3 regions of the Arthrobacter sp. UYEF36 genome follow, and region 2 is predicted to be linked to each of the others. Evidence: riboswitches for the same ligand, from Rfam matches in the RefSeq annotation. Region 2 holds a riboswitch; each other region holds the start of a gene.
What was found. A riboswitch is a leader RNA that binds a small molecule or an ion and turns the genes downstream of it on or off. The one in region 2 is predicted to bind S-adenosylmethionine.
Positions count from the first base shown of each region.

Region 1: another riboswitch for S-adenosylmethionine. It lies ahead of ABIB29_RS14920 (DUF1737 domain-containing protein); the one in region 2 lies ahead of ABIB29_RS02790 (aminotransferase class V-fold PLP-dependent enzyme).
Region 3: another riboswitch for S-adenosylmethionine. It lies ahead of ABIB29_RS19235 (bifunctional o-acetylhomoserine/o-acetylserine sulfhydrylase); the one in region 2 lies ahead of ABIB29_RS02790 (aminotransferase class V-fold PLP-dependent enzyme).

Region 1 is NZ_JBEPOX010000010.1:61,485-64,749, forward strand. It holds gene ABIB29_RS14910 (O-succinylhomoserine sulfhydrylase) at 1-1,043, opposite strand, end outside; gene ABIB29_RS14915 (rhodanese-like domain-containing protein) at 1,044-1,463, opposite strand; gene ABIB29_RS14920 (DUF1737 domain-containing protein) at 1,460-1,687, opposite strand; SAM riboswitch class IV at 1,786-1,900, opposite strand; gene ABIB29_RS14925 (aminodeoxychorismate lyase) at 2,055-3,017, opposite strand; gene cls (cardiolipin synthase) at 3,163-3,265, shown strand, end outside.
Region 2 is NZ_JBEPOX010000001.1:583,637-586,901, forward strand. It holds gene ABIB29_RS02785 (class I SAM-dependent methyltransferase) at 1-445, opposite strand, end outside; gene ABIB29_RS02790 (aminotransferase class V-fold PLP-dependent enzyme) at 551-2,023, opposite strand; SAM riboswitch class IV at 2,058-2,171, opposite strand; gene hisN (histidinol-phosphatase) at 2,279-3,091, opposite strand; gene rsgA (ribosome small subunit-dependent GTPase A) at 3,188-3,265, opposite strand, start outside.
Region 3 is NZ_JBEPOX010000018.1:154-3,418, reverse strand. It holds gene ABIB29_RS19245 (CPBP family intramembrane glutamic endopeptidase) at 1-757, shown strand, start outside; gene ABIB29_RS19240 (VOC family protein) at 944-1,582, opposite strand; SAM riboswitch class IV at 1,787-1,902, shown strand; gene ABIB29_RS19235 (bifunctional o-acetylhomoserine/o-acetylserine sulfhydrylase) at 1,967-3,265, shown strand, end outside.

The DNA.
Region 1 (3,265 bases), on a different contig from region 2:
TCGCCCAGGTTGTTGGAGATGTCGATAATCCGCAGCGCATCCAGCAGAGCGAACGCGGCCTCTTTCGCCGAACGACCGGCGGACGGGGAGAGTTCGAAGGTCAGAACGGTGCCGCCGGCTTTCATCTGCCGGGCAGCCAGATCGTACTGCGGATGGGACGGCAGCAGCGGGTACTTGACCCAGCTGACCGCGGGCTGCTGTTCCAGCCATTCGGCCAGCCGCAGCGCGGAGGCGGAGGAGTGGTTCACCCGCAGGGACATGGTCTCCAGCCCCTTGGTCAGCACCCAGGCGTTGAAGGCGGAGAGCGCCGGGCCGGTGTGGCGCATGAGCTGCTTGACCGGGCCCTCGATGAATTCCTTGGTGCCCAGGATCGCCCCGCCGAGCACCCGGCCCTGGCCGTCGATGTGTTTGGTTCCGGAATACACGATCACATCGGCGCCGAGCTCCCCGCAGCGCTGCAGCAGGGGGGTGGCGAAGACATTGTCCACGACGACCGTCGCCCCGGCGGCGTGCGCCAGCCCGCTCACGGCGGCGATGTCCACGATTTCCTGCATCGGGTTCGACGGCGACTCGAAGAAGACCGCCGTCGTGGGCTCCGACAGCGCCGACCGCCACTGCTCCAGGTCCGGGCCGTCCACGAAGACCGTCTCGACGCCCCAGCGGGGAAGGATTTCGTTGAGGATCACGAAGCAGGATCCGAACAGCGAACGGGCCGCGACCACCCGGTCGCCGGCGGCCAGCAGGGCGCCGAGGGCAGTGAAGACCGCGGACATGCCTGAGGCGGTCGCGAAGCAGGCCTCGGTGCCTTCGAGCAGCCGGAGCCGTTCCTGGAAAGTGGCCACCGAGGGGTTGCCGTAGCGGGAGTAAACGAAGCGCTCGTCCTCGCCGGTGAAGGCGCGCTCCGCGGCGGCTGCGGATTCGTAGACGAAGCCGGAGTTCAGGAAGACCGGTTCGGACGTTTCCTGGAAGCCGGTGCGGTCGAGTCCGCCGCGGACGGCCTGGGTGTCGGCGCTCCAGCCGGCGGCATCAGGGTTGAAGGTCACTTAGTGCTCTCCGAGGTTGGTGGGCAGGCCGCGGTTCTTCCAGCCGTTGACAGTCCGCTCGCCGTGGCGGTCCGGTTCGCCTTCGAAGCCCTCAAGAACGTTGTAGGAGACGAAACCGGCGTCCGTCGCGGCAATCGCCGCGGCAACGGACCGGGCGCCCGAACGGCAAAGGAAGACCAGCTCGGTGCCTTCGCCCCCGGGAGCCTGCAGTTTCAGCTGCTCAACGAACTGCGAATTGGGGATGCCGCCGGCCAGGTTCCACTGGATGAAGAGCGGGTCGTTCCGCTTGCTGCCCGCGGACGCGGTGTCGGGGATGCCGATGTGGGCCCATTCGCCCTCGGTGCGGACGTCCACCAGGATGGCGCCGTCCTCCAGCTTGGCCCAGGCCTCCTGCGGGCTGAGGTCCCCGGCGTAGCTCACGCGTGGCCCCCGCCGTCGAACTCAAGGTCATCCACGGCGTTGGCGACGGCGGCATCGGCGCTGGCGATCGCCGCCGGCAGCACGACGGCCTGCGCCACGATGACGCTGCTGCCGTTGAAGGTGGCGGTCGCGCTGCCGTGCAGCACGTAGCCCTCGGCGAGGGCGGCCGAGACGCGCTCGCAGAAGGCGCGGTCATCGGGGCCGGTGAACAGGCGGTAGGCCAGTTTTTCCTCGGCGGCACCGGGGACTGCGGGGGACGGGGCGGGTGCTGTCCCGGGGACAGCGGGGGCGGACGCGTCAGGCACGACGGATCTCCTTCTTTCTTTCACGCTTGCAGCTCGAATGGTCGATATGCCGAGTATTCACCTGAGGCACCCCGCCGCGAAAGGGAGGGTTGCCGACCGGCCAGTCAGGGCTTGGCGCCGGTTCTCATTACTCACCAAAAAACGTAACACCTGCGACGCCGGCCCGCACCGCCGCCGTCGTCATGTTAAGTAACGCTCCTCCCAGCAACGCGGGGTCAGATACGGCCCATCCGGCGGCCCCGCATGGGCGCTAGGTGACCCCGCGTTGCTTTGGAGGCGGGGAGGACTACTCGATCGTGGCGTAGAGCGCGTTGAGCTCTGCGGTGAGTTGCCGGCGCAGCTCGGGGGTGCCGATTTCCTTGCCGTCGATGCGGTTGACGGGCGCCAGCAGCCGGATGCTGGAGATCAGCCAGACGGCGTCGGCGTCGTACAGGTCGCGGGGCTCCAGCGGGCCGTAGCCCAGCTCCCAGCCGGCGGCCTTGGCCGCGATGAACAGGGCACCCTGCGACGTGCCGGGCAGGATCCCGCTGTCCAGCTGGGGCGTGATCAGCCGCCGGACGGTGCGGACCCCGCCGGCGCCGTCGTCGGAGGTCTCCAGGTGCGCGAGCAACACGGTCGACGTCGGACCCTCCAGCACACGGCCGTCCGCGGAGGTGAAAATAACGTCGTCCGCACCCTGGGCATGCGCGTAGCGGAGCGCGGCCATGTTGACGGCGTAGGACAGAGTCTTGGCGCCCATGAGCAGCCACGGGGCCCGTTCCCCGATGTCGCTGTCGTAGCCGCGGTCCAGCAGGATGACGTCGACGCCGGTCTCGCGCTGGCGCCTCCCGGCGGACCCGGGGGCGGAGGCCTGGACCCAGCAGGTGGGCGTGCCCGCGCCTTCGACGCCGCGGGTCACGAGGAGCTTGACCACAAGCTCGTCGTCCTCGACGGTCCCGGCGCCCGGCACGTGCTGGCGCCGGAATTCGCCGATCGCCGTCGCGATGGCCCGGCGCCAGGTTTCCTCCGCCGGGATGTCCAGCTCCAGCAGCCGGGCCGACCCGGCCAGCCGGTCCAGGTGCGCCTGGAGCTTGCGGGGCTGCCCGCCCACCGCAAGCAGCGACTCGAAAACCCCGTCGCCGCGGGTGGCGCCCTGGTCCGTCGCCATCAGCTGCGGCCGGGTGGCATCGGCCAGCCGGCCGCCGTCGAATGCCGGATCCAGGAAGACCAGCACCGGGACAGGGGCGGGAGCGGCAGCAGGAGAAGTCATGGCTTCAGCTTAGTGCGGCTCACTGCGGCGGGCTGCGGGATAGGATTTGACCGTTGCCCGTTCCGGAACTGTCCCGCGGGTCTGGAACTTGAGGGGTTCGTCTGTGTTGTGGCCATTTTCCCTGACGGAAACTCTCCCGTCCTGGATGATTTTGATCCTGACCGTGGTTGACCTCGCCATCCGGGTCCTGGCCCTCGGCATCATCCCCGGAAACCGCCGTCCCACTACGGCTATGGCCTGGCTCCTGA
Region 2 (3,265 bases):
ACGTGTCCAGCTGGTTCCAGATCAGCCCCAGCACCCCGTGGGGGCGGAGGATCCGTGCGATCTCCGTGCTGGCCAGGAGCGGATCGCACCAGTGCCAGGCCTGGGCGACGGTGACGAGGTCGAACGCCCCCGCGGGCAGCCCGGTGTGCTCGGCGGTACCCTCGACGGCGGTGACGCCCGGAAGCGTCCGGCGCAGCTGTTCCAGCATGTCGGCGGACGGGTCCACCGCGACCGTGTGCAGGCCGCGCACGGCCAGCAGCGCGGTGAACTTCCCGGTTCCGGCGCCGAGGTCCGCGGCGTCCCTGGCGCCCCGGGGGACCAGCCAGTCAGCCGAGTCGTCGGGGTACCCGGGACGGACGCGTTCATATTGTTCCCCGCCGTCCTGGAAACTCTGCCCCAGCTCCTGGCGCCGTTCCTGATGCAGTTTGGGTCCGCCGCGTGCCACGTGCGATCTCCTTCGGCAGGTCCGGATGGTACCTTTCGAATTTACCGCACGCGGCAGGGTCGGTGATTCCCGGCCGGGACAGCGGACTCCCCGGCGGGGGAGCTGTCAGTCCTGCGTGCAGGGGGCAGCGCCGGCGGTGCCGGGCGTGTTGGGGGCCCAGTGCGGGTAGCTGCGGGTGTCGTTGGACGGCACCCAGCGTCCGGCGTCCACGACATAGTCCCAGCCGAGGCCGGTCCGGCGCAGTTCCTGGAGGGCGGCGAGAAGGCGCTGGGCGTCCTCCAGCCGGGACCCCACACCGAAACTGGCCCGCAGCGAGCCCGAAGGGAGCCCGAGCCGCCGGAGCAGTGGGTGCGCGCAGAAGCGGCCGTCGCGCAGCCCGATGCCGTGTTCGGCCGACAGGTACGCAGCAACCAGTCCCGCGTCGTAGCCTTCCACCGAGAAGTTGACGACGCCGATCGTGCCGGTGCCGGTACCGGCGGCGTTGCCCGGCCCGGCGCCCGCCGGAGAGCCGAAGGAGGCACTGTCCGAGAAGATTTGGTGGACCGTCACACCGTCAATCCGGCTAAGGCCCTCGACGAGGAAGGACCGGATGGCGTTTTCGTGCGCGTGCCACTGGTCCACGTCCAGATCGGCGATCACCTGGGTGGCCCGGGCCAGGGCCGCGGCGCCGAGGACGTTGGGGGAGCCGCCTTCATGCCGGGCCGGGCCGGTGGTCCAGCTGACGCTGTCAATCCTGGCGTCCTGCACGGCTCCGCCGCCGGCCAGATGCGGGGTGCCGGCGTCGAGCCAGTCGGGCCGGCCGATCAGAACCCCGGCGCCGAACGGTGCGTAGAGCTTGTGCCCGGAGAAGGCGAGGTAGTCGACGTCGTCCGCGGCGATGTCGATCCGCCGGTGGGGTGCCAGCTGGGCGGCGTCCACGACGATCCTGGCGCCGTAGTCGTGGGCCAGGGCGGCCAGGGCCCGGATCGGCAGGATCTCGCCGGTGACGTTGGAGGCGCCGGTCACGGCGAGCAGGCTGACGCCGCCGTGGGCGAGTTCCGCGCGGAGCAGTTCCAGCGTGGCGGCGAGGGTGGGGGCAGCGATGACGCTGCGGTGCGGGACGCGCTGCCACGGCAGCAGGTTGGCGTGGTGCTCGATGTCGAGGTACAGCACCTCGCCGGTGTGCACACCGTCGACGGCGGGCAGGCAGCCGGCCAGCAGGTTCAGGGAATCGGTGGTGTTCCGGGTGAAGATCACCGCATCGTCCGGCCGGCCGCCCACGAATTCCCGGACAATGGTGCGGGCGTTCTCGTAGACCGAGGTGCTGATCTGCGAGGCGTAGCCGGCGCCGCGGTGGACGCTGGCGTAGTAAGGCAGGATCTCGTTGAGGTAGGCCGAGACCACGGACAGGGCAGGGGCCGAGGCGCCGTAGTCCAGGTTGGCGTAGCGGACGTGGCCGCCTTGGATGAGCGGTGCCTGGATCTCGGCGCCGGTCACGGCGGCCAGCGGCCGTCGGGCAACGGCGAACCGCGCATCGGGACGGGCCGGGCTGGCGCCGGTCTGAAAGTCAGGGGTGGCAGGAATGGTGGCAGTCGTCATGGGACCTCGCTCGAAAAGGACCCCACACACCGGGGATCCGCGCTTGCCGGGTCCGTTCCGGACCGGCCAGGTCGTCACCCGGGGCACCCCACCGCGAATGGAGGGTTGCCGGCCAGCAAACCGGGGTTTAGCGCTGGCACTCGTGACCTGCTCCGAGCCTAGGACATGCCTGCCGCCGCAGAAAAGGCGGGGCATGAATGTGAAGTGCTTTGTTACGCGATGCCGCCGGAAACTGCAGAACGCCGCCGGAAAAGTCTAGAGCAGGTCGTCCAGGCCCGGGTTGAGGCGCTTGAGAACCTCCGAGTGCAGGATGGAGTTGGTGGCGAGGGCGTTGCCGCCGAACGGGCCGTCTTCGCCTTCGAGGGAGGTGAAGCGTCCCCCGGCCTCCGTGACGATCGGGACCAGCGCGGCCATGTCGTAGAGGTTCAGTTCGGGCTCGCTGGCGATGTCGACGGCACCTTCGGCCACGAGGCAGTAGGACCAGAAGTCGCCGTACGCGCGGGTGCGCCAGACCTTCTCGGTGAGGTCAAGGAACTCGTCGAGGTTGCCGCGCTGCTTCCAGCCGCCCAGGCTGGAATAGGACAGGGAGGCGTCCGAGAGCTTGGAGACGTTGGAGACTTTCAGCCGGGTGGCGGCAGCCAGCGAACGGCCCATATAGGCGCCGGCGCCCTTGGCGGCCCACCAGCGCTTGCCCAGCGCCGGGGCGCTGACGACGCCGACGACCGGCTCGCCCTCGTCGACGAGGGCAATCAGCGTGGCCCAGACCGGCACGCCGCGGACGAAGTTCTTGGTCCCGTCAATCGGGTCGATGATCCACCGGCGGGAGCCATGGCCGGAACTGCCAAACTCCTCGCCGAGGACGGCGTCGCGCGGACGGGAGCGGGAGAGTTGGCCGCGGATGGCCTCCTCGACCGATTTGTCGGCGTCGGTTACCGGCGTCAGGTCCGGCTTCGTCTCAATCCGAAGGTCGAGTGCCTTGAAGCGGCTCATGGTCTGGGAATCTACGGAATCTGCCAGTACATGGGCAAGGCGCAGGTCATCGTTGTAGCTCGAAGCGGGTTGACTCATGGTTCCAAACTACCGCCAAAGCGGGCTGCGGGGCGGGAGGCCACGGGCCTGCGCCGCCGGATGCGGCCGGGCACGGGGCGGCTGACGGCCGGGGAGCTAGGAGACGGTGCCCAGTTCCTTGACGTCCTGGGCTTCCATCCGCGGGTCGGTGCCCAGCAGGCGGCGGAGCGAGGC
Region 3 (3,265 bases), on a different contig from region 2:
GCGGTTAGAAGTCTGGATCGTCCTGGGACTGTCCCTGGGGCAGTCCGCCGTATACTCGGTCGTCCAGTTGCTGGACAAGCTGACCCGGGCGCCGCTGGCGGAGGGGACCTCCACCCTGAACCGTTCGCAAAGCAGCCGCGAATACTTCGATCTCACCTACCAGCTGCTGGATATCTTCTTCGCCCTGGTGCCGGTGGTCCTGGCACTCTATTTCCTCACCGACCACCGGACGTCCGGCCTGTCCGGCGGCAGCAGCCACGGCGTCACGGCGTTCCAGAAACTGGGGCTCAATTTCGCCCGCCCCGGCAGGGACCTGCTGCAGGGGTTCGCCTTGGCGGCGCTGATCGGCATCCCGTCGCTGGGACTTTACGCCGCGGGCCGGGCGCTGGGCATTACGACGGCGATCATCCCCAGTGCGCTGGACTCCTACTGGTGGACCGTGCCGGTACTGGTCCTCTCCGCGATCCGGCACGGGATCGTGGAGGAAGTGATCGTGGTGGGCTACCTGCTGGACCGGCTGGGCAAGTTCGGCTGGAGCCTGCCGCTGGCCATCTTCACCAGTTCCATGCTGCGCGGCAGCTACCACCTCTACCAGGGCTTCGGGCCGTTCATCGGCAACGCCATCATGGGCGTCATCTTCGCGCTGGTCTACACAAAAACGCGCCGCCTGATGCCGCTGGTGGTTGCCCACGCGGTGCTGGACATCGTGGCGTTCGTCGGTTTCAGCCTCTTCGGCCGGTCCATCGGGTTGGGCTGAGCGTCCACAAAGCAACGCGGGGTCACTTCGCGCCCATCCGGAGCCTCCGGACGGGCGCGAAGTGACCCCGCGTTGCCCTTAAAAGTCGGCAGACGCGGGCGGTGAGTTAAAAAGTTATCGGCCGCCATCGGTGGGTGACGTCATTGGCACCCGCTGATGGCGGCCGAAGTGTTGGGCGGTGAAGCGTCAGATGGTGACGGCTCCGGAGGCCGTCTCGAACGTGACGGAGAGGATGCCGGGCGTCCCACGGGGAGCGAGCCAGTTCACGGCCACGTCCTCCAGCGGCTTCTCGACCGGGACACCGAGCCATTCGGTGACACGCTCCGCCGAGCCGGCAATCGTGAGGGCGGACATCTTGACATTGCTCTCGTAGGCCTTCGACGGGTGGAGTTCCGGATCGCCTTCCCACTTGAGCATGTAGGGGACCTGGGGATCGGCGATGAGCCCGAGGATGCCGATCTGCTTCCAGACCAGTTCGCGGCCGTCGGGGAACTTGCGGTTGCCGTTGACGGCGGCGCGGCCGAGCCGTTCCTCGAACGGGGCGAGGTCGGCAACTTCGACGCACCAGCCCATCCAGCCGCCGCCTGCTTCGGAGCGGGCGCGGACGGCCTGGCCGAAAGGGGCCTTGTCGGACGCGGGGTGGTTCAGGACCTCCACGACCTCGAGATACTTGTGTCCCGCGAGCGGGATGATCATGTTGCGGGTCCCGAATCGGGGGTGTACTCCGCCCTTAACGGCTTCGACGCCGAGGGCAGACGCAATTCGTTCGGTGGTGGCAGCGAGGCCATCTTGTTCACAGGCGTAAGAGACGTGATCCATGCGCATGCCCTCATCTTGACACTTTGTGATCCGGCTCTCAGCTTAGGCTCTCCTAACCGTGGTGGGATGTCATTTTTGAGGGCTCCCGGCCGGGCGCGGCCCCGCGTCACGGCGGGGAAGTGGCCGGTCTTTTGCGCCCCGCCGCCCGCGTAACTTCATCTTCGTCACAAAGCTATCCACAGCCCGGAACCGGTTCCTAGACTGGGGTCAGGTCATGAGTGCCAGCGCACAGCCCCGGCTAGCTGGCCGGCAACCCTCGTCACGCGGTGGGGTGCCGCGGGTGAAGACCTGGCCGTCCGGCGCCCGCCGGAGGGCAAGCGCGGCGCCAGTGCAGACCCGGGCCGAGGGGCTCCGGGGCTGTCTGTGCCCGGTCCCCTAAGGAGTGTCCCGATGTCCAGTGCCTGGTCCTTCGAAACCCGCCAGATCCACGCCGGCCAGGAGCCGGACAGCGCCACCGGCGCCCGGTCGCTGCCGATCTACCAGACGACGTCGTTCGTCTTCCCCAGTGCCGAAAGTGCCGCCAACCGCTTCGCCCTCGCCGAACTCGCCCCCATCTACACCCGGATCGGCAACCCCACCCAGGACGCCGTGGAACAGCGGGTGGCCAGCCTGGAAGGCGGACTGGCGGCGCTGCTGCTGAGCTCCGGACAGGCCGCGGAGACCTTCGCCATCCTGAACGTTGCCGAGGCCGGCGACCATGTGGTGGCCAGCCCCAGCCTTTACGGCGGCACCTACAACCTGCTGGCGCACACGCTGAAAAAGTTCGGCATCTCCGTGACCTTCGTGGAGGACCCGGACAACCTGGCCCAGTGGCGCGACGCCGTGCAGCCCAACACCAAGTTGTTCTTTGGCGAAGTGGTCTCCAACCCGCGCCAGGACGTGCTGGATATCGAGGGAATCTCGCAGGTGGCCCATGAGGCCGGGGTCCCGCTGATCGTGGACAACACCCTCTCCACGCCGTACCTCATCCGGCCGATCGAATGGGGAGCGGACATCGTGGTGCACTCCGCCACCAAGTACCTCGGCGGCCACGGGACTGCCATCGCCGGCGTGATCGTGGACTCGGGGAACTTCGACTTCGGCCAGGACCCGGAACGCTTCCCCGGCTTCAACACCCCCGACCCCACCTACAACGGCCTGGTCTACGCACGGGACCTCGGCAAGGACGGCGCCCTTGGCGCCAACCTCTCCTACATCCTCAAGGCGCGCGTCCAGTTGCTGCGCGACCTCGGCTCGGCGGTGTCCCCGTTCAACGCCTTCCTCATCGCCCAGGGCCTCGAGACCCTGAGCCTGCGCGTGGAGCGGCACGTCGCCAACGCCACCAAGGTGGCGGAATGGCTCGAGGCCAGGGACGACGTCGAATCGGTCGCCTATGCCGGGCTGCCGTCCAGCCCCTGGTACGAGCGCGGCCGCAAGTACGGCCCGAAGGGGACCGGCGCCGTCGTCGCCTTCAACATCGCCGGGGGAGCGGAGGCCGGCAAGCGCTTCGTCGACGCCCTCGAACTGCACTCGCACGTGGCCAACATCGGCGACGTGCGCTCGCTGGTCATCCACCCGGCGTCGACCACCCACAGCCAGCTTTCCCCCGAACAGCAGACCGTCGCCGGCGTGAACCCGGGCCTGGTCCGGCTCTCCGTGGGCCTGGAGCACATCGACGACATCCTCGCCGACCTCGACGCCGGATTCCGC